Regions from separate parts of the Microbacterium sp. NPDC076911 genome, predicted to be linked through region 1. Evidence: predicted binding sites of a transcription regulator. Region 1 holds the regulator's gene; each other region holds the start of a gene.
The links. The regulator HrcA, encoded in region 1, represses chaperone genes, less so after heat shock. The targets are predictions, from matches to a motif close to TTNGCACTCGNNNNNNNCGAGTGCNAA.

Region 1 (7,485 bases):
GCTCCGGTGAGTGTGACAATGTCGCCCACGCCGACCGATAGCGGAGCATCAAGCAAGAAGTGCAGCGCCACGTCAGATCACCCCCGGAAGCGGTCGCGAAGCTTGGAGAATATCCCCTGGTGAAACTCTGAGAGTCTCGGGCTTGGTGCGTGGGTGCGCTTGGCGAAATCTTCGATGAGGGCGCGCTCTTTCGAGCCGATGCGGGTCGGCGTCACCACGTGAACGCCGACGCGAAGGTCCCCGCGGGTCGACCCTCGCAAAGGCGTGATTCCACGGCCCTTAATCGTGAGTACGTCTCCGGACTGCACACCCGCTCGAATCTCAAGGTCTACTGAGCCGTCCAACGATTCGATGGTGGTGTTGGTGCCCAAGATAGCGTCGCTCATGGACACCTCAAGAGTCGCCAGCAGATCATCGCCTTCGCGTGAGAACACATCGTCGTTGTTCACGGTTATCTCAAGGTAGAGATCACCGTTGGGTCCACCGGCCGGACCAACCTCGCCCGAACCTGGCAACTGCAGTCGCAGACCGTTCTCGACGCCGGCGGGAATGTCGAGTGACACGGTGCGGCGAGAGCGCACTCGACCCTGGCCCTGACACGTCGCGCAAGGGTAAGGGATAGTGGTGCCGTAGCCAGAGCACACGTTGCACGGCTGGTTGGTAACCACGTTTCCAAGCAGGCTACGCACCTGACGCTGCACGTGGCCAGCGCCGTGGCAGATGTCGCATGTCACCAGTGACGTACCGGGTTGGCAACACGAACCCTCGCATGTGTCACACAGCACCGCGGTATCGACTTCAATGTCTCGGTGGACCCCGAAGACCACATCCGCAAGGTCGAGAGTAGCCCGTACCAGGGCGTCTTGACCACGCTCGCGCCTCGAACGCGGTCGACCGCTCCGCGATCCGCCGGCGCCGCCGAAGAAAGTCTCGAAGATGTCGTTGAAGCCGCCGAATCCTCCCGCGCCGCCGAACCCAGCATTGTCGCCGCCCATATCGTAGCGGGCGCGCTGCTCATCGTTGCTCAGCACGTCGTATGCGTGCGTGACAAGCTTGAAGCGCTCTGACGCGTCTTCCCCGGGGTTGACATCGGGGTGCAGTTCGCGGGCAAGTCGGCGATATGCCTTCTTGATCTCATCGAGGGATGCTTCTCGGGAAACCCCGAGGACTTCGTAGTGGTCAGCCACTTTCGCCTTCCTGCCGCGCACAAGCGCGGGATCGTGTTGCGAGCGCGCGTCAGCGGCTCGTGTCGTCTTCTTCGAGCATGCGCGTGAGGTAGCGGGCTACCGCCCTCACGGCCGCAAGGTTTGTGGGATAGTCCATGCGTGTGGGGCCGAGCAATCCCACTCGCGCCCCGGCACCCGTCGCGTCGTAGTCGCTCGTAACGACGGATGCTTCTGCGAGTCCGAATGCTTCGTTCTCGCGGCCGATGCTGGCTGCGAGCCCGTGCTCATCGGCCACCATCTCCCCCATCAGGCGAACCAAAGTCACTTGTTGTTCGATGGCTTCCAGAAGTGGATAGATGCTGCCACGAAAGTCCGATTCGCGTTTTGCCAGGTTCGCGCTGCCTGCCAGCACTAAACGATCCTGCCTGAACTCTTCGAGATCTTCCGCTACGGCACGTGCGAGCACGCGAGTGGCAGCATCCCATGGCTTTGTGGGGTCATCGTGCAACGCCAGGTGAGCTTCAATGCGTTGGAGGCCGTCGCGTACGGATCGCCCGACCAATAGCGTGCTGAGTTCAGCGCGCATGCGCCCGAGGTCTGTTTCGTCGAACTCGTCGTGAACGTTGCTGACCCGTTGTGAGACCCTCCCAGTGTCGGTCACGACAATCACAAGCATCCGTCCACTGCCCAGTTGCACAAGCTCGACATGAGACACACTCGCGCGTTCGAATGACGGGTACTGCACAATCGCCACTTGGCCGGTGAGTTGGGTCAGGGCGCGCACGGTGCGGCTGAGGGCGTCATCTAGATCTACCGGCCCCTCAAGAAACGAGGAAATTGCGGTGCGCTGCGCAGGAGTGAGTGGGCGAACCTCAGCGAGATGATCCACGAAAACGCGGTATCCCTTGTCTGTCGGTATGCGGCCCGATGACGTGTGAGGGGCGACAATGAGCTCTTCATCTTCGAGCAGGGCCATGTCGTTGCGAATAGTGGCCGCTGAGACACCGAACGCATGACGGTCGACGATCGTCTTGCTACCGACAGGCTCGCGCGTGTCGACATAGTCCTGGACGATTGCGCGTAGCACTTCCAGCCCACGTTCGCTGACCATGGCGTTCCTCCCCGCTGGCACTCCTCAACTGTGAGTGCCAATTCTAGACCGGCTCGACACCTGACGTGTCAGCACGGGCCGTGCATGCGGCATTTCGTGCCGCGCGCACCTACGCTTAGTGCGATGAGTAATTCGCAGAGTTCAACGACGAAGCTCCACCTGACCGCCGGAATCGTGCGGGGTACCGAGACGGCGGGTGTTTGCCGTTTTCTCGGCATCCCGTACGCTCGTCCGCCTTTCGACGAGCGACGGTTTCGGCTGCCCGAGGCTGTTTTGCCGTGGGATGGAGAACGCGATGCGACGCAATTCGGTGCCACTGCACCGCAGTCGCCATATCCAGGTGCTATCGGCGAACTGCTTCCGTCCGTAGCGATCGCCGGCGACGACATTCTGACGGCCAATGTGTGGACTCCCACAGAGGCGGACTCCCTGCCCGTCATGGTGTGGTTTCATGGCGGGGCTCTCGAACGAGGAACACCGGCCCTGAGCGCCTACGACGGCTCTGCCTTCGCACGCGATGGCGTCGTCTTCGTCTCCATCGCCTACCGGCTCGGCTCTGAAGGGTTCTCGGTGCTCGACGGTGCGCCGCGGAATCTGGGACTCGCAGACGCTGCCGCGGGTCTGCGTTGGGTTCATGACGAGATCGAACGCTTCGGCGGAGATCCGAACCGCATCACGATTGTGGGCGAGTCTGCTGGCGGCGCGATCGTCGGAGCACTGCTCTCGCGCCCCGACACAGTCAAGTTGGTCGCGGGCGCCGCAATCGAAAGTGCGCCGCTGGTAGCCGATTCAGCACCACGCGCGGGCCGTGTGACCCGCGCATTGGCGAAGCGGCTGGGTCTTCCCGCGACCCGCGATGCGTTCGCCCAGGTCAGTGCTGAAAGTCTGGTCGAAGTGAGAGGACAGCAGTCTGCAGGCGGATCTCCCCTGGGCGGAGCGCCCGGTTTCGCACTTGCCATCGACCCTGACACCTTGCCGGTATCGCCTCATCAGGCGCTGGTCGACGTCAAGATTCCGCTGCTGATTGGCACCAACACGGACGAGTATCGACTGTGGTTTCCCCCGGCGGCGCTGGACGCCATCACCACCCTGAAGCTCCAACTCGGCCGACTTGCTCTAAGAGTTTCATCGCGGGCGATGAAACTGTATCGCGCAGCATGGCCCCACGCGACCACCGGCGAGCTGCTCGGGCAGGTTGCGACCGACGTGCTACTGCGCAAGGCCGCGATCGCGATCGCCGACAAGCGCAGTGCGAACACTTTCGTCTACGAGTTTGCGTGGCAGAGCCCGGTGCGAGAGCTCAAAGCAGCCCACTCGATCGAGATTGGTTTTGTGTTCGATCAGCTGCAAGCCGCCGATTCGGTCCGCATAGCGGGTACGGATTCGCCCCAGGCGCTCGCCGACCGAATGCACGCCGACTGGGTGCGCTTCGTTCGAACCGGTGATCCGGGTTGGCCCGACTATCGTGCTCAACGAACGACACAGGTGTACGACACGACTACGACTACCACTTCGTTGCGCCGCGCCGCCGCGCTCGATTCTTTGCGTGCACCGAAAGCGCGCTGAGCCTAGTCGGTCAGCCGGCGAACGACCGCGTCTGCCAAGAGCCGCCCGCGTAACGTCAACACGACGTTCCCACCGAGCGCCGAGGCACCATCGATAAGTCCGTCGGCAATCAAGGAAGCAACGTTCGTGCGCGAGTGACTCGCGATCTCGGCAATCGGCAGACCCTCGCGAATGCGGCTTCGAAGTAGCACCGATTCGAGAGCGCGGGCCTTCGCGTCGGGAACCTCCCGCCCTGCCGCGGGTGAAACCTGCTGGGCGAGGCGCTGAGCGTACGCAGCGGGATGCTTCACATTCCAAAATCGCACGCCAGCGATGTGGCTATGGGCGCCAGGACCGAATCCCCACCAATCAGAGCCCTGCCAATACGCAAGATTGTGGCGGGAGCGCTGTGAAACGTCGCGTGCCCAGTTCGATACCTCGTACCAATCGAATCCTGCGTCGGCGAGACGGGCGTCGATGTATTCATACATGTCGGCTTGCACATCATCATCGGGCGCGACTACTTCACCCCGCCTAATCTGTCGGGCAAGCTTGGTGCCTTCTTCAATGATCAGGGCGTACGCCGAAATGTGATCGGGTTCTAGGGCGAGCGCGGCGTCGACCGAGGCTCGCCAATCATCGAGGGATTCCCCCGGAGCGCCATAGATAAGATCGATGCTGACGTTCAAGCCAGCGCGGCGTGCCGCGGCGACCGCTGTTGTGACGTTCGCGGGGTTGTGCGTTCTATCAAGCGCGGCCAGCACGCGTGGAACCGCTGATTGCATTCCAATCGATAACCGAGTGACGCCTGCTGCGGCCAGTTCCTCTGCCACCGTGTCGGTGACCGTGTCGGGGTTGGCTTCCACGGTGATTTCGGCGTCGGGTACCACTTCGAATGCGTCCCTCACACCGTCCAGCATGCGGGCAAGGTCTCCGGGCGGCAGAAGCGTAGGCGTGCCGCCACCGAAGAACACAGTGGATGCTGCACGAATGCCGCCAGCACGCTCGAGGACACCGCGCGAGAAGCCCACCTCGCGCAGCAGCGTGTCGGCGTATTGATCCTGCCGTGCACCGTGCAGTTCCTCAGAGGTGTAGGTGTTGAAGTCGCAATAACCGCAGCGCACTCTGCAGAAGGGAACGTGCAAGTAGACGCTAAAGGGGGTCGCGAGATCTATCTGTGTGTGACCGGGCAGGGATCCGTCTTGAGGAACTGGCTCGCCGTCGGGTAGTGCCGAGCCCACTAGTGAACCTTCACGCGGGAGTGTTGTAGAGCGGCGAGATTGCGCGCAAATAGCGGCTGAACAGCTCGCGTCGACGCCGCCGCGTGAGCGCAGGCAGCGCGCGATACAACAGCGACGTTGGCGCGTCGAATGCTCGAACGGTGAACCACACTTGATCGTTGTCGTACCACTCGATCATGAACGATTCTTCGCCGCTGACGACCGAGTCGCCCACGGTACCCAGGGCGAAGCCCACCCGTCGAGGCTCATCGATTGTGAAGATCACCCGCAGCTCCGCGTCGGCTCTCATACCGCCCACTCGTCCGTGAACACGGATGGTGGTTCCGGGGGCAACATACGGGGTACCGTCTGCGTCGTAGCGAAGATCTGCCTCCGCGCGACTGGGAGCTATCGGAGTTCCATCGGCATCGAAGCTCACGCCGGAGTACATCGGACCGGACGCGGGGCGCACGTCGGTGAGGGCGAGCCCGGCTCCCCGCTGCGCAGTCCACGAGAGCAATGTCTCGCTCGCACCGTGAAAACGTTTCTCTCCGCTGCCGATGCGCCAAGACTGTTCCGCAGGAATGCTGCGCTCGGGCGGAAAGTGCATGAGGTCCGGCGCCTGGGTAGCGCCCACCGCCGCATAGTCGACTGTGTCGTCTTTGAAACTCCCGCGCCGCATGTCGAACAGCCTACTTGGCGTTACGGGTCTGATGCTGGGCCAGATGCATGGGTAGCAGCATCCGATTACTTCTTCTCTTTGCCCTCGGTGTCACCAGAAAGCGCAGCAATGAAGGCCTCTTGAGGCACCTCGACGCGGCCGACCATCTTCATGCGCTTCTTGCCCTCCTTCTGCTTCTCAAGGAGTTTGCGCTTACGGCTGATGTCACCGCCGTAGCACTTTGCGAGAACATCCTTGCGCATAGCCCGGATCGATTCGCGAGCGATGATTCGCGCGCCGATGGCTGCTTGAATAGGCACCTCGAACTGCTGACGAGGAATGAGCTTCCGCAGACGCTCGGTCATCAGCTGGCCGTAGGCGTAGGCCTTCTCGCGGTGCACGATCGAGCTAAACGCATCGACCTTGTCACCTTGTAGAAGGATGTCGACCTTGACGAGGTCAGCTTCTTGCTGTCCGCTCGGTTCGTAGTCAAGGCTCGCGTAGCCCTGCGTGCGGCTCTTGAGCTGGTCGAAGAAGTCGAAGACGATCTCACCGAGAGGCATGTTGTACCGCAGCTCCACGCGCTCTTCGCTGAAGTATTCCATTCCCAGCAGAGTGCCGCGACGCGCCTGGCAGAGCTCCATAACGGTACCGACGTAGTCTTTAGGAAGCAGAATCGCCGCCTTCACCATTGGCTCGGTCACCGACGCTATCTTGCCGTCGGGGTACTCGCTCGGGTTCGTCACGATGATCTCGGCACCCGCGTCGGTGCGCACCTCGTATGTCACGCTCGGCGCAGTCGTGATCAGGTCGAGATCGAACTCGCGGGAGAGTCGCTCGGTGATGATCTCGAGGTGCAGCAAGCCGAGGAAGCCACAGCGGAATCCGAAGCCGAGGGCCACGGATGTTTCTGGTTCGTACTGCAGTGAGGCATCGGAGAGTTTCAGCTTGTCGAGAGCCTCACGAAGCACGCCATAGTCGCTGCCATCGATCGGGTAGACGCCCGAGAAGACCATCGGCTTTGGGTCGGTGTAGCCGGGAAGTGCCTCGGTTGCTGGCTTTCGAAAGTGCGTGATCGTGTCGCCCACCTTTGACTGGCGCACATCCTTCACGCCAGTGATCAGATAGCCGACCTCGCCAACACCGAGGCCCTGCGATGGCACTGGCTCAGGACTGGTCACGCCGATCTCTAGCAATTCGTGAGTCGCCCGTGTCGACATCATCTGAATTCGTTCTCGCGGCGCTAGTGCGCCGTCGATCATGCGGACGTACGTCACCACGCCGCGGTACGCGTCATACACCGAGTCGAAGATCATCGCTCGCGCCGGTGCGTCAGGATCGCCCTTAGGCGCGGGGATCTCGCGCACCAATCGATCCAGCAGCTCCTCAACACCCTGACCCGTTTTGCCGCTCACTCTCAGCACGTCGTCGGGGTCTCCGCCAATAAGACCAGCAAGCTCGGCTGCGAAGCGGTCGGGGTCGGCCGCGGGAAGATCGATCTTGTTGAGTACCGGGATGATGTGCAGGTCGTTCTCGAGTGCGAGGTACAGATTGGCCAGAGTTTGCGCTTCGATCCCTTGCGCCGCATCCACCAACAAAATGGCGCCTTCGCATGCGGCTAGGGAACGGCTGACCTCGTAGGTGAAGTCAACGTGGCCGGGCGTATCGATCATGTTGAGCGCGTGCACCTGATCGTCAAGCAACCAGGGCATTCGCACCGCTTGCGACTTGATGGTTATGCCGCGCTCGCGCTCAATGTCCATACGGTCGAGGTATTGCGCG
Region 2 (7,485 bases), 350 kb from region 1:
AGAATCGCGGTGACAGTGATGCGAACGCGGTAGGGGCGAAACAGCTCGACGATTCGGCGGCCCAGGTGTGGAATGCGTGGTGCATCAGCATTCTGTTTGCGCTGTGCCTCAGTATCGGGCGGACGGAACCCGGCATGACGCCCACCGCCACCTCCGCCACCACGCATCATGCTCACGCCGAAAGCCTAAGCGACGCCAAGCCTGCCCCGGCCGGACCTCCCGCCTGACCGAGTGCACGGCTAGGCTCAGAGCATGACTTCGACATCAGATGCGCCCACTCCAGACGGCGCAGACCTGGCCGCGCTTCGCAAAGAGATTGACGACCTCAAGGCGATCCCCGAAGAGGAGCTCATCAACCCGACCCCGGCAGCGTTCACCGACCGCGAGCCGACGCCGCACGCCACCGATGCGATCGGGTCCGAAGACTGGGACGCGAACACCAAACCCTAGCGACTCGACTCGCTTTTTCTCTCCTATGCGGGAATAGGATGTCGCACTCCGCCGTTAGGCTGAGAGCTTGCCGCCCTCTGCGGCACTTTCCCCCTGCCTGATTTCGAGGAGACCATCGATGGCCGCCATGGACACCACGCCCGAGACCGGCAGTATTCGCACCCCGGAAGCTGCGCTCACTCCTGAACAAGCACGAGTGATCTGGCTTCTCCTCGGCGCCGCCTTCGTAGCGATTCTCAACGAGACCACGATGGGCGTGGCGATCCCCGACTTGATCACGAGTCTCGGCATCACCGCGCTCGCAGCGCAGTGGCTCACCACTTCGTTCATGCTCACGATGGCGGTCGTGATTCCGATCACCGGATTTCTGATCCGGCGCTACAGTACGCGCCCGATGTTCATCGCCGCTATGTCGCTGTTCTCATTCGGCACGCTCATCGCTTTTCTTGCACCTGGCTTCGAGATGCTACTGGTCGCGCGTGTCGTCCAGGCATCGGGAACCGCCATCATGATGCCGCTGCTGATGACTACCTTGATGACCGTCGTTCCGGCGCAGTCTCGCGGGCGCATGATGGGGCGCGTGAGCATTGTCATCGCGCTCGCACCAGCGATCGGCCCTAGCCTGTCGGGCCTTATCATCCAGACCGCCGGATGGCGATGGATCTTCGGCATGATCTTGCCAATTGCGCTTGTCGCGCTGTTTGTCGGTGCGAAATGGATTCGCAATATCGGCGAAAAGTCACACGCGCGCATCGACGTTACCTCGGTGATCTTGTCGGCGTTCGGTTTCGGCGGGGTGGTGTACGGCCTGAGCTTGATCGGTGGTGGTAGCCATGGAACGAATGCCGCCGCGGCGGCCACCAATGCTGCCGTTGACACGTCGTTGACGATCTCGCTGGTCGTCGGAGTCGTTTCCCTCGCACTCTTCGCGTGGCGGCAGATGCGCCTGCAAGCAAGCGATTCGGCGCTGCTTGATCTCCGCGTGTTCAAGAGCACGAACTTCTCGTTGTCGATTGCCCAGATGATGTTGATGTCGATGGTGTTTTTCGGCGCGATCACGTTGCTACCGCTCTACCTACAACAGGTCCTGTTGCTTGAGCCACTCGACGCGGGACTCATTCTGCTACCTGGAGCGCTAGCGATGGGCTTCGCCGGCCCAATCATCGGGCGTGTCTACGACCGTTGGGGCACACGGGTGCTGATTGTGCCTGGATCCATCCTCACTAGCGGCATGCTTTGGGCGAGCACCACCTACGACGAGAACACGGCCGTCTGGGTCGTGGTAGGCATCCAGACGCTCCTGTCGGTTGGTCTCGCGCTCTCTTTCACACCATTGTTCACCGCATCGCTGGCATCTGTTCAGCCACGGTTCTACTCCTATGGCAGCGCGATCGTGAGCACCGCTCAGCAAGTAGCCGGAGCTGCCGGCATCGCCTTGATGATCGGCATCATGTCTTCGGTGAGCGCGATGCAAACGCAAGCGGGCACCGCAACTGTTGCCGCCGAAGCCGCGGGCATCCACGCTGCGTACTTGATAGGCGCAGTCATCTCGCTGTTCACCATCGTCGGGGCGTTCTTCATTCGCAAACCGGCAGACGATCTTGACGCTGCGCCGATAGCGCACTGAGCGCTACGCCGCCAACGAAAAGACCCTGACCCCGCTAGCACAGCGGAGTCAGGGTCTTTCATCTAGCGTCAGTTGGTGCCGCAGGCGCTTCCACCGCAGCATCCACCCGCGGTTTCGGCGGGGGCGAGAAGGTTCTTCTCGTCGTCAACGGGCTTGAGGGCAACGTTCTCTGGCTGTGAAGTCATGGCTCCATAGTACGACCCATCGACAAAGAGCGGGCCGTGCAACACCATGCGCCCGCAAACGACAAACGCCCGCAGACGATCGGCGGGCGTTTGTCGAAGCTGCGTCTCTGCTAGACGCGTCGCATGTCAGAAACCATCGGGCAGTCAAACGGATCACGGGCGGCGAGTCCGACGCGGTTCAAGTAGTCGATCACGATCGCGTAGGAACGCCAGAGGGTCGTCTCGGTGTAGGGCACATCGAGCGTTTCGCACTGCTCACGCACGATCTCGCGCGCCTTCGAGAGGTGCAGGCGCGACATGCTCGGAAAGAGGTGGTGCTCGACCTGGTAGTTGAGGCCGCCCATGAGCCACGTGGCCCACCATCCGCCGCTGACATTGCGAGAGGTGCGAACCTGCTTGGTGAAGAAGTCGAGCCGAGCGTCGGGCGCGATGATCGGCATTCCCTTGTGGTTCGGTGCGAATGCCGCGCCCATGTAGACGCCGAAGACTGCGAGCTGAACGCCCATGAATGCAAACGCCATGCCGAGGGGAAGCAACAGGAATACCGGCACGATAACGATGGCAAGCCGCGTAAGAATCAGCGTGATCTCAAGCGCGCGGCCCTTGACCTTTCCTTTGGTGAAGAACAGGTGCTTCAGACCGAGGTAGTGCAAGTTGATGCCCTCGAGCGTGAGCAGGGGAAAAAACAGCCAGCCTTGTTTGCGAGTGATCAGTCGAACGAAGCCACGCGACTGGGCAGCATCCTCTTCGAGGAACGAGATCGTGTCGACCTCAATGTCGGGGTCTTTGCCCACCCGGTTGGGGTTGGCGTGATGTCGGCTGTGCTTGGCGTCCCACCAGGACAAGCTCATGCCCACGAAACCGGCAGCAAGCACGCGCGCCAGGCGGTCGTTTGCTCGCCCGCTGGTGAGAATCTGCTTGTGCGCTGCCTCGTGACCGAGAAAGGCAAACTGGGTCACGATGATGCCGAGTGCTGCTGCCATCAGCAGCTGAAACCAGCTGTCACCGAGCAGAATGAACCCGGTAATCACACCACCAAGAGCGAGCACGAGCACTGCGCCAACGATGCCGTAGAACCACGGGGTGCGTGCGAGCAAGCCCGTTTCCTTCGCGACCTGCGAGATGTTCGTGTAGGCGCGCGCGACAGGGGGAAAGGTCTTCGCGCTTGCGTAAGTCTGTCTGATCGGTCCGAGAGTAGGTGCTGGTGCAACGGAGGCCATCGCGACTCCTCTGGTCGGCAGCAGCGACCCGGGAGCCAAAGCTGGTTGGGGCGGCCCGAAAGAGCCGTTGCGGCGAGCCTACGCGGGGGGTGATGCCGCAAGAGGCATGTCTTTGGCCACGCCACAACGATTCGTGAGGTGAGCGACCCCAGCGTTCACCACTGTTCAATCACTCCGTTGCGAATCAGATCCGCGCCGAGCTCTTCCTCGAACGCATCGACTTCGTCATAGAAAGGGTCGTCAAATCTCTCGTCGTCCATGTGCACTCCGTGCTGTTGCCAATCATCGGATCATGGGTGATAGCCACCCGCAGGAAGGGGGCGCCGTTGCGAGGCAGAACAATCCAACGGCCCCGCAACGGCGCGCGATTTCTACTGCTCGACAGGTTGTGACGTGTCAGACTCGTGCGCCTGAAGAGCGGCAGCTGAATCTGCTGTCGCCACAGCGATGCGTCGCGGCTTGGCTTTCTCGCTGACCGGAATTGTCACCGACAGCACGCCATTGTCATAGGACGCACTGATCTGCTCCGTGTCGACGCCTTGACCGAGGTTGAGTTGACGAACGAAAGTCGCCGCTTCGCGCTCACGAGTGATCCACTTCACGCCATCCCCCGAAGCGAGAGTTCGCTCAGCGCGGATTGTCAGCAGCTGACCGTCGACATCAATATCAACCGAGCCTGGGTCGATTCCGGGAAGATCCGCGGCGAGCACATAGTGATCCCCATCGCGGTAAAGATCCATCGGCATGCGCCGCGGCCCACCGCGCGACTCGAGAAGGGTCGACGCAATACGGTCGAGGTCACGGAACGGGTCGTAGTTTGCCATAGTCATCTCCTTTTCTCTTCGCTCGAACGATTGGCTCGAGCGCCGAATCAAAGTTGAGCGTATGTGACTCAACTACCCAAATATTAGCACTCTCGCTAGTCGAGTGCCAGATTCGAATCGGAACGTAGCCGCCTGCTCCAGCTACCTTGGGAGGATGACCGCAGACCGCCCTACCCGTCGCATTGAACTCACGATGCACAAGCCGTGGTTTGTGCTCTACGGCGGAGTACGCCCGACGCTCATCATCGAGGGCCGGGGCCAACCCGTGCAATGGGGGGCGGGAACGTGGCAGCTCGCGGCCGACGAACCGGTGACGCTGGGCGTGTTCTTGTTCAATCGAATCTGGCGTTTTGGCGAAGCGCAGTTCACTCTCGCGCCCGACGACCCCGCGAAGCTCATCTATGAAGCGCCGATGTGGCCATTCATTCGTGGGCGCATGCGCCTGCGCTAGCTCGCTACCGTTGAGTGATGTCGACACCGACCAGCGCCATTCGAGTGCCCGCACGGTTTCGTGCCCGCGGGGTTGTGTCGATGACAGGCCTCGTCGTCGCCACGCTCGGAGCAACCCTGCCGCAAGCGATGACGGCGCCGGTGGTGGGTATTACGGCAGATGCTTTCGGTGTGACCACGGTGGATGCTACCTGGGCTCTCACAATCACACTGGTTGTCGCCGTGGCCACAACACCGCTCATCGGGCGGATGGGAGACGCCTACGGGGCTCGTCGGATGCTGTTGATCGTGCTGCCGATGGTGGCATCGGGCCTGTTTGTCTCGGCCATCGCTCCGACGTTCGGATGGCTCATCACCGGCCGCGCGATTCTTGGGGTCGGCGGGGGCGTTTTTCCACTGGCCATCGCCGCTGTACCGGGGCTCGTTCCAGCGCGCAGCCGTGCTGGCGCCGTAGGGCTCGTCACCGCGATGTTCGCTACCGGGATCGGTTTCGGCGTGCTGGTCTCGGGTCTACTGGTCGATCACATCGGCATCCGCGCCACCGCCTGGGCGCCCTTCGGAATCGTTGTCGCGGGCTGGATAATTCTCGCGTCTACGCTCCCCCACATTCCCCGCCGCAGCAATGTGCACGTGGAGCTGCGCGCAGCGCTGTCGCTGGCGGTCGGTGTGATCGCCGTTCTTCTCGCCTTTACCGAGGCACCCCGCTGGCCGTCGCCGTGGTGGTGGATTACCGGGCTCGCTCTCATCGCGACCGGCTCGCTCTATTACTGGTTCCTTCGCGAGCGAGTGAGCCCAGATCCGCTCATCGGCGCTCCCACACTGCGCCTGCGCGGGGTGTGGGCCACTCAGCTGACCGCATTCCTGCTCGGCGTCACCCTGCTCGGCATCTACGTACTGATTCCGGCGTTCGCAGAGTCACCCGGCGACGACGAGGTTGGACTCTCCGCGTCGGTGACGCTCGCCGCGTTGCTGCTGTTGCCCGCGACCGTCGCGATGCTCGTGGTCGGGCCACTATCTGGAGTGCTTCGTCGTTGGATTGGCACCCGTGCGCCCGTTATTCTGGGCGCCGCTACCGCCGCAGCGGGAGCGCTCGTGATGATTATCGCGCCCCGGGAGCTCGCTACTTTGCTCGTGGGAACAATCCTGCTCGGCGCGGGGATCGCCGCAGCATCCGCTGGCCTGGTAAACGTGCTGATCGATCACGTCGATGAGCAGCACGTCGGCGCCGCCACAGGCCTGACTGTCGTGGCCCGTCAACTCGGCGGGGCGGTCGGAGCCTCGATGATCGCGGGGCTGATAGCCATTCAGCCCTCTGAACCGGATGGCGATGTGTATGGAGCGGCGTTCGCCGCCGTCACCGTGGTCACGGTACTCGCCCTTCTTTCGACGCTGCTGATTCCTGCGGGAACATCTTCAACGCTTCGGCGGGTGCGCCATCGAATCTCACGCTGAAAAGGGCTCCACGCTACAGAGATTGCTTAATTCATGATTTGCTGTACTCTCAGATGGTGCCCGCCACCATCGCTTCTGTGACTCATACCGCCGCTCTCGCGCGGCTTGGATACGCGCTTTCTGATCCGACCCGTGTGGGCATTCTGCTCGCGCTTCGCACAGGCTCGGCGTACCCTTCCGACCTTGCCGACTCGCTCGATGTGTCGCGCCAAGTGATGTCGAATCAACTGGCATGTTTGCGCGGGTGCGGCCTCGTGAGCGCTACGCCGGACGGTCGACGCACGCAATACCGTCTCGCAGACACTCATCTTGCACCAGCACTCAACGAGCTGCTGCAAGTCGTGTTGTACGTCGAACCGCAGTGTTGCTCAGCTAACGTCTGCAACTGCTCATGACCGCGTCCGCCGGAACGCTCTCGGATGGGCGCAAGGTCGCACTACAGCGACGAATCCGTTGGATCGTCTCGGCGACCATCGCCTACAACCTCATCGAAGCGGTCATTGCATTGACGGCTGGCAATCTTGCGAACTCGGCCGCTCTCGTGGCGTTCGGACTCGACTCCACCATCGAGGTGCTGTCGGCCGCGGCGGTGGCATGGCAATTCACGCGCCGCGAACCAGAGCGATGGGAGAAGGGGACGCTGCGAGTCATCGCCGTCGCTTTCTTTGCACTCGCCGCGTACGTGACCGCAAGTTCTCTGTTCGCGCTGATCACACAAGTTGACGTTGAACACAGCTCTATCGGCATTGCTATCGCTGCGCTCAGCGTCGTGATCATGCCGTTCCTCTCGTTTGCCGAACGTCGCGCCGGTCGCGAGCTGGGGTCGGCGAGCGCTGTTGCCGACTCGAAGCAGACGCTGATCTGCACATATCTGTCGGCCGCGGTGCTCGCCGGGCTGTTGTTGAACTCGCTCTTTGGTTGGTGGTGGGCCGATGCCGTGGCCGGTCTCGTGATCGCGGCCTTCGCGTTGCGCGAAGGCATCGAGGCTTGGCGCGGAGACGCATGCGCAACGTCAGTGGGAATGCTGCTTGAAGACGACCACGGCGATGACGAAGATGGCCACGACCACGACCAACACTGAGCCGTGCGCGGTAGCGCGGACGGCCTCACCGACCTAGCTGTGACTTCTTCCCACGTACACAGTGTTGGATGAGGTACCTTCTGTCACCGGGTTCGCGAAGTCAATCACGTGCGCAGCTGTGTCATCGAAGACCTGATCAAGCTGAACCATGAAGTCTGGGTCTGGCGGGTCGTCTGACCAGAGCGCGAATACGCCT
Region 3 (7,485 bases), on a different contig from region 1:
AATGATGAACGAGTACACCACCGCCGACCCGCCGATGATGAAGCTCAGAATCCAGAACAGCTGGCTCACCCGCACCGAGAACGGCGGCGTGAGCTTCGCAAGGATCGGCGGAGCGTTCTCGCTTTCAAGCGAGGGACGCGCGGGAGGCTCAGGTCGAGACATGATCTCAGTCACGGCGTTTACTGCTCCCCGGTCATGTCTTCTTCGTAGAGACCGTCATCTTCGATCATGCCGCCGTCACCAGCATCCCAATCAGATTCTTCGACCGCGGGCTCGACATACTCGACAACCGGCTCAACATACTCAGCCACGGGTTCGACGTATTCAGCGACGGGTTCAGTCGCAGCAGGCTCGGCTGCCGCTTGAGGTGCGGCCGGTTCAGCGCCGGCTGCTTCGGCGGCGGCTGCTTCGGGTTCAACGGCCGGAACCGTCGCTGCGTTGTCTTCGTAGGCCTCCGTAGCGGTGTCGACCGCGTCAGACACCTGGCCGGCAGCATCTTCCGGCAGTCCCTCAAGAAGCGTTTCGTCGAGCACCGCTTGGTCAGCGGGCGCGTCTGCCGCATCCACACCCGAGGGGTCTTCGCCATCGGCGGGCAGCAGATCTGCAGCATCAGCACCGTTGGCGAGCTCGGCGGCCGCTTCAGGAGAAAGTGGCGTGGCCGTATCGCCCGTTGAGAAGACTCCATTCTGCGGAGCATTCGTATTGGTGCCGCCAACGACGCCGATGTCATCGCCAGCTGCCAGCGCGGCATCACCCGAGGCGACACCGGCAACCTGATCGAAGACCTGGTCGACGTCGCCGCCCTCGGTCCAGATGTTCTGGTTTGTGGACTGGTCGACGATTGTTGCGCGGTTGTCGAGCCAAGTGAAGGTCTGCGCCATGTTCGAGTATTCGCGAACGATCTCGTTGTGATGGGTCGAGGCAGGCGGAATGACCTGCTTGACGGCCACCTCGGGGCGGTCGTAGACGACTGGGGCGGCTGCGCGGATAGCGCTGACATCGACGCAGTCGAGGCCATTGCTGGCGAGAGTGCCCTCGGGGTCCTGTTCGAACTGTGCCAGGGCTTCAGGATCACGCAGCAGACTCAGTATGAAGTCGATAATCGCGTTGGCGACTGTGGCTAGCGGTGTACTCATTCGTCGACTCCTCCACGTGCGTTGTTATCAGGGTAGGCAGGTAGCACCCTGGCGGCATCGGGGAAATCTCCGATACCAATAGGGGATGAGTAAGGGGTCATGCGGCACCATCCTCAAGAATGATCCGCAGCTTCGACAGCAGCTCTGAGCGAGACGTGGCGTTTACACGCCGGCGGATGTGCGCGATGTGGTGTTCCGCGGTGCGGGGTGAGATGAAAATCGCCTCACCGATTTCGGCATAGGTCTTGCCTTGGATGACCAGCTCAGCGACTTCGCGCTCGCGTTCGCTGAGCACCTCGTCGGCTGACGCTTCTGCGGCGGGACTCGCGGTTGGCGGCGAATCAGCACGTGGCGTCTCTCGCGGGTGCAGGTCACGTGCGCACGCGAGCAGACGCGCGATGACCTTGCGGTCGTCGGATCGCCCGGCGCCATGGCCCGCAAGGCGGGCGCCATCCCACGCAAGTCCGACCGATGCCAGGCCCTGAGCGGCGACTTCGACTGCCTCGGGGTCAACATGCCCCGACAGCACCGCCGTCCACACTCGACCCGCTTGGGCCATCATCGCGGCGAGGCGGTTGTGGGTCGCGGCGGCCACGAGAGCTTTCGCATGTGGCGCCAGGTCGGCAGGTTGATTCAGCAGGATGCCGCGTTGGATTCCGGCCCAGTGCAAAGGCGCACTCCACAGCGGCGGATCACCGAGCTCGGCAACGATTCGCAGACCACTGTCGAACGCGCATTGCGCCCACGCGATATCGCCGACGCGGGCTGCCGAGATGATGAGCTCTCCCAACGGCAACAGAGTGTAGAGGTCTGGTTCAGTGCGCTGCAGACGTGCTTTCACCGACTCCCATGCGCTCGCAAGCCCCGCAGAGTCTTCGTGACGGCGCGCCAAGCCGACGGTTATCGCGGCGGCGAGCGCGTCGTCTCGCGGAAGCAACGTGTGGCCATCTGCGGTCGCGCGCCGCAGCGCCTCCCGTGCGTCTGCGGGCCGTTCACGTTGCAGCGAAACCCACGCGCACCACAGGTGCAAGTGCGGCTGCTGGCGCAAGCCGCCCTGTTGGTCGCGGATCGCGTCGTGCACAACGGCGTGGGCAGTGGCAAGATCGCCGACCCCGATGGCGGTGATAGCAGCGATAACGGCAGGCAACTCGGGTATCGGCGTCGAGGTGCGTGACGCGGTATAAAGCTCTGAGGCGCGCGGCAGATCGGTCAGGGCTGTCGTGGGAGCATCAGCGGTGAATGTGGAGCGCAACCCGCGCTCGAGCATGTTCATCGTGATGGCGATCGTGGATGGCGCCGCGGCAGCCGCAGCCGGCGCGTCGCTGGCGTGCGTTTCTGCGGTGAGGCGTCCGGCGCCGGCGGCTGCAAGAAGCGCATGGGTGCGACTGATTTCGTCGCTGAGCGCGAATGCGCGGTAGGTCTGATCAGCGAGCGGCATTATTCCGCGTTCGACCCATGATGACGCGGCGACATCAGCAACCAGCTGGCGCTGCGGGTAGTCAGGGGCGAACTCGCGGCCATCGAGCAGAGCGCCGACGTCATCGAGCCGGCCAGCGGCCCATGCCGCGTAGACCCGGCCTGGCAGTGTTTCGTCATCGTCGGCGCCGCAGGCACGTGCGCGATCGAACAGCGTGATGGCGAGGTTGGGATCGGTGGGGATGGTAGCGACTGCGCGGGCAGCAAGCGCCTTCGCGAGTTCGGTATCGCGTACGGACTCGAATCCGTCGGCGAGGCTGGGGTCGGGCACGTAGTCGATCGCGCCGGTGCGCACGAGCTCGACCAGCCGATGTGCGGGCATGCGTCGCCGCGCTGCGCCGGCCACCAACGGGGCGAGAAGCCCGTTGCGAAGCAGCAACCCTTCGGCGCAGCCTTCAGCGATCAGTTCGGGCGCTACCTCGGCGGTGCCTCCCACTGCGAGGTCTTCGATCAACTGGCCGACTTCTGGGCTGACCAGGTCAAGCACATGGGCAATTCGAAGCTCGATCGCGCGGTCGATCTCGTCATGGTCTTCGGCTCCGCGACACGCGACATTTGCATGCGCGTTGATGCACTCGTGAGCAAGCCACGCGATTCCGCCGGTGTCGTGAAGAACGCGGTCTTCGCAGCGCGGCGTGCTGGCGAGGCTTGGCGACGTGCCAGCGAGGCTCGCGCGCACATCGCCAGGCATCGCGTCAGATAGCAACACTGTTTCGCCGGAGTGCTCGAGAGTGCGAACCAGCGCGGTGAGCGCCGCGGGAGCGGGCCACGAACGGGCAGCGACAACGAGCGCAGCCTCGGGGTCTTCGGCGCGCGCAACCAGCTCGCGCAACACCTCGGCATCGAGCAGATGTGCATCGTCAACGAGAAGCACCTCACCTGGCGGGATTGCCGCAACGTTGGTATCGGCGCGCAGCCGGGTGCTCGCTCGGCCCTGCTCTGCGAGCAGTGCACGCGTGCGGCGCAACGCGACAGATTTGCCAGATCCGGCATTGCCCGAAAGCACGCCGCGTACTGCTGTTTCTTTGTCGACCGAGGTCAGCGCCACGATCGCCCGCTCGGCGGAAGCAAACCGCAAACTAGTCGTCAGCGCTGCCGTCGGTGCGGTCGGTGCCGCCGGGGCGATGGTGCTCATCGCAAGACCTCGCACATCATGGCGCGCACCTCACTCGCCGCCCGTGGCTGCGGGGGTGGACTCTGGTGCGGGCGCCGTTGGCGTGGCAGTCGGCGCGGGCTCTGGCTCAGGCGCGGGTGCCGGAGCGGGCTCTGGATCGGGCGTGGGTGCCGGTGCGGGCGTCGTCGGCGCTGCCGTTGGCGCCGGGGCAGGGACCGGATCTGGCTCGGGCGTCGGTTGCGGAGCGGGTGCCGTGGGTGACGGTGCTGTTGTCGGCGCTGGTGCTGTTGTTGGTGACGGAGTCGGCGTTGCGGGCGCCGTGGTTGGCGCTGCGGGAGCCGGTTGAGAGGGCGTGGCGGGTGACGAAGAAGACGATGACGATGAGTTCGACCCCGAAGGCGCCGCCCCCGTGGGGGAGGGAGACGAGGACGACGTCTTGGGAGAACTGGACTTCGCGGGGGCCGTGGCCTGAAGCTCTGGAATCTGAGCGCTGGAGTTCGTGTTGCGCGGGGTCACTCGAGACGACGGCGCTGTGTCGGCGACCGGCGCGACGTTCGCCTGTGGGGCGCGGGCTCGCGGCGGTCGTGCGGGTGCATCGGCGCTGGCGTCTGCCTTCGCGTCGCTTTCGGCGCTTTCGGTCTCATCGTTATCGAGGCTCGCGGCACGGGCGCTGCTCGCGAGTTGGAGCCCGAGCCACTCTGGCAACGACTCGGTCGAGGTATTGCTGTCTGCCAAATCTGCGCTGCCAAGGCCTGTCGCGCTGACGATGACCATCGAACCCGCGAGCAACAGTGAACCCGCGGCAATGCTCACGGTGGCCGGCAGGCGCCGAAGCCATCCGCGCCCCGCCGCGGCAGGCCCCGCAGTGACCGCGCCGCCTGCCGTGTCAGGTTCTGCAACGGCACCTTCGCTGGCGACGGCCGGTGCAGCATCCATCCCGCTTGACGCCATCGCGGCCGACGAGATTAGTGCTGCTTCTGCAGAGATCTCGGCGAGCGAGCGGTACTCCGCCAACGCGCGGGCCGCGCCCAGAGCGACGATCGCTTTTGGGTCGGTATCGATCGCGATGGGGCGATCGAACTGCTCAGAAAGCACCTGAGCGACGCGTGGAATGCGCGAGGAGCCCCCCGTTAGCAGAATCGCGTCAAGGTCATCGGCCGCCAGGTGTGCGGTTTCGAGCGCATTCGCAAGTATGTCGGCAGAGCGAGAGATTCCCGCGTCGATCATGTCTTCGAACTCGGCGCGGGTGATGCGCACGGTCGAGTGAGACTGGCCGACGAGCACGGGCACGACGGCTTCAGAGTCAAACGACAGAGCTTCTTTCGCTTCGATGCACTCGCGGCGCAACGTCGACAGCGCAACCCGGGCGGCGGCGTTGGTCGACAGTTCAGCACTCGACAACGCAGCGGCGGCGATCACATGGCGCAGCACCATGTCATCAAAGTCAGCTCCGCCGAAGTCGGAGATGCCGTCGGGCTCGCCCACGAGACGAACCTTTCCGTTCGCTTCTTTGCGCAAGATCGCGAGGTCGAACGTTCCACCGCCAAGGTCGTAAACGGCAATCGCGCGACCCGTCTCGAGGGGAGAAGTGGACTCGTAGTGGTGAGCGGCTGCTTCGGGCTCACTGATGAGCAGAATGTCGGCAGTGATCTCACGGGCGAGAGCCGTCGCTACGAGCTCGGATCGATACTCCCCCCACGTCACTGGCACTGTCACGCAGATCGCGGTCGGGTGGCTTCCTTCTCGTTCAGCCACAGCATCAACGACCCACGCGACTGTGCGGGCGTAGAGGTCTTCGGGAGCGAATCGCTCGCCACCGGCGACGATCGGCACATCGTCGCCCACGCGCCGTTTGAACTCGCGAATGAGTCGTTCTGGTTGTGCGAGGCCGCGGCGTTCAGCGGCTTCACCGAAGAGCAACTCGCTGTCACTGACAAAGATCGCACTAGGCGCGCTGTCAGTATTGCGGCCGAGCGGAAATGTTCTCGTACGAACTTCCTGGTCGCCTGTGCAAATAGGCGCAACCGAAGCTGCTGTCCTGCTGGTTCCTACATCAACGCCGAGTAGATAACCTTTGGTGCTCATGGTCCTCTCCCCCAGAGATCGGACGTGGGACTCCCCCCACGCCTTTTCTACCACTTCGTTGTGCGCTTGACCAGGGTGGTCGAGCTTCCTTAGACCAAGAGTGTGATATGCGCCACGTGATACATCGAGACGAAATTCTTGGCAGCGCAGTGAACGCGGAGATGTCAGGGAGATCAGTTGGCACTCGCGTTGCAAGAGTGCCAACGGTTCCCTAGACTTACCGTTAGCACTCTCAGTGTGTGGGTGCTAACGACTCTTTAGTCTCAAGGAAAGAAGAGGTAGACCGTGTCGGTTTCCATTAAGCCGCTCGAAGACCGCATCGTCATCAAGCAGGTCGAGGCCGAGCAGACCACTTCCAGCGGTCTGGTCATCCCCGACACCGCCAAGGAGAAGCCCCAGGAGGGCGAGGTCATGGCAGTGGGCCCGGGCCGCATCGACGACAACGGCAACCGCGTCCCGATGGACGTCGCCGTTGGTGACCGTGTCATCTACAGCAAGTACGGTGGCACCGAGGTCAAGTTCGGCGGAGACGAGTTCATCGTTCTGTCGGCTCGCGACGTTCTCGCAGTCGTCGTTCGCTAACTTCTCGCTCGCGAGATCAGGGTCGGATGCTTCGGCATCCGGCCCTTTTGCGCGCGTGGGGTGCGGGGGCGGTATGCCGCACCGGCATCAGTAGCCAACAGTCGGGCCGGCAGAAGAGTAGGGTGGTGGAACGGCATTGGGCCCGGCGCACCCGCAACGGCACATAGGCTGACCCAGTGACACCTGATCCCGCACGCGAACGCAGCCTCGGCGGTCTGTACGGGGTCTCGGCGTACCTGCTGTGGGGGCTGCTGCCGCTCTACTTTCTGCTGCTCGTTCCCACCGGACCGTTTGAGCTCGTCGCCTGGCGCGTCGCCCTGTCGCTCGTCTTCTGTGCTTTTCTCATCGCGGTCACTCGCAAATGGTCGAAGCTGTGGGCGATCATGCGGCAACCGCGGCTCATGGCACTCACCGCGCTCGCCGGTGTGCTCATCTTCGTCAACTGGCAGGTGTTCATCATCGGGGCGTTGACGAACCATGTCATCGAGACCAGCCTCGGCTACTTCATCAACCCGATCTTCACCGTACTGCTCGGCGTGCTGGTGTTGCACGAGAAGCTGCGCATCACCCAGTGGGTAGCCATCGGCATCGTCGCCCTTGCCGTGGTCGTCATTGTTGTGGGCTACGGCACCGTGCCGTGGATCGCGTTGCTGCTCACAGTCTCGTTCGGCAGCTATGGCTTGGTGAAGAAGAAGATCGGCCCATCGGTGGATGCTGTCAGTGGCCTGACGCTCGAGACGATGTGGCTGATGCCCGTCGCCATCGTCATGCTCGCTGTCGTCGCGGCAACCGGTGGGTGGACGATGGGGGAGTACGGCTGGGAGCATGCCGCGCTGCTGAGCCTCGCCGGCGTCGTCACCGCGGTACCGCTGCTGCTCTTCGCCAGCGCTACCCGCCGCGTGCCCCTCTCGGTTATCGGGCTGCTGCAATTCATCACGCCGATCATGCAGTTCTTGACGGGCTGGCTGCTGCTGGGCGAACCCATGCCGCTCGAGAGATGGATTGGTTTTGGCCTGGTCTGGGTTGCACTCACCCTGCTGACCATTGACTCATTCGTGGCCAGGCGGCGATCGCGTCGGTCGACGGCAACCG

Region 2: the regulator HrcA is predicted to act here: its motif matches at 4,390-4,416, upstream of AB0O81_RS00625 (Hsp20/alpha crystallin family protein).
Region 3: the regulator HrcA is predicted to act here: its motif matches at 5,989-6,015, upstream of groES (co-chaperone GroES).

What each region holds. Positions count from the first base shown of each region.
Region 1 covers NZ_JBFBMP010000001.1:471,026-478,510, reverse strand. Annotated here, with positions in the region: gene AB0O81_RS02325 (16S rRNA (uracil(1498)-N(3))-methyltransferase) at 1-71, opposite strand, end outside; gene dnaJ (molecular chaperone DnaJ) at 78-1,187, opposite strand; gene hrcA (heat-inducible transcriptional repressor HrcA) at 1,237-2,277, opposite strand; gene AB0O81_RS02310 (carboxylesterase family protein) at 2,401-3,843, shown strand; gene hemW (radical SAM family heme chaperone HemW) at 3,846-5,063, opposite strand; gene AB0O81_RS02300 (DUF1990 family protein) at 5,074-5,724, opposite strand; gene lepA (translation elongation factor 4) at 5,790-7,485, opposite strand, start outside.
Region 2 covers NZ_JBFBMP010000001.1:125,183-132,667, reverse strand. Annotated here, with positions in the region: gene AB0O81_RS00645 (ABC transporter ATP-binding protein) at 1-167, opposite strand, end outside; gene AB0O81_RS00640 (hypothetical protein) at 253-450, shown strand; gene AB0O81_RS00635 (MDR family MFS transporter) at 569-2,077, shown strand; gene AB0O81_RS00630 (acyl-CoA desaturase) at 2,373-3,482, opposite strand; gene AB0O81_RS00625 (Hsp20/alpha crystallin family protein) at 3,854-4,306, opposite strand; gene AB0O81_RS00620 (hypothetical protein) at 4,461-4,757, shown strand; gene AB0O81_RS00615 (MFS transporter) at 4,775-6,208, shown strand; gene AB0O81_RS00610 (metalloregulator ArsR/SmtB family transcription factor) at 6,265-6,603, shown strand; gene AB0O81_RS00605 (cation transporter) at 6,600-7,289, shown strand; gene AB0O81_RS00600 (spermidine synthase) at 7,323-7,485, opposite strand, start outside.
Region 3 covers NZ_JBFBMP010000002.1:471,100-478,584, reverse strand. Annotated here, with positions in the region: gene AB0O81_RS04650 (hypothetical protein) at 1-174, opposite strand, end outside; gene AB0O81_RS04645 (IniB N-terminal domain-containing protein) at 180-1,136, opposite strand; gene AB0O81_RS04640 (LuxR C-terminal-related transcriptional regulator) at 1,234-3,747, opposite strand; gene AB0O81_RS04635 (Hsp70 family protein) at 3,778-5,811, opposite strand; gene groES (co-chaperone GroES) at 6,097-6,393, shown strand; gene rarD (EamA family transporter RarD) at 6,570-7,485, shown strand, end outside.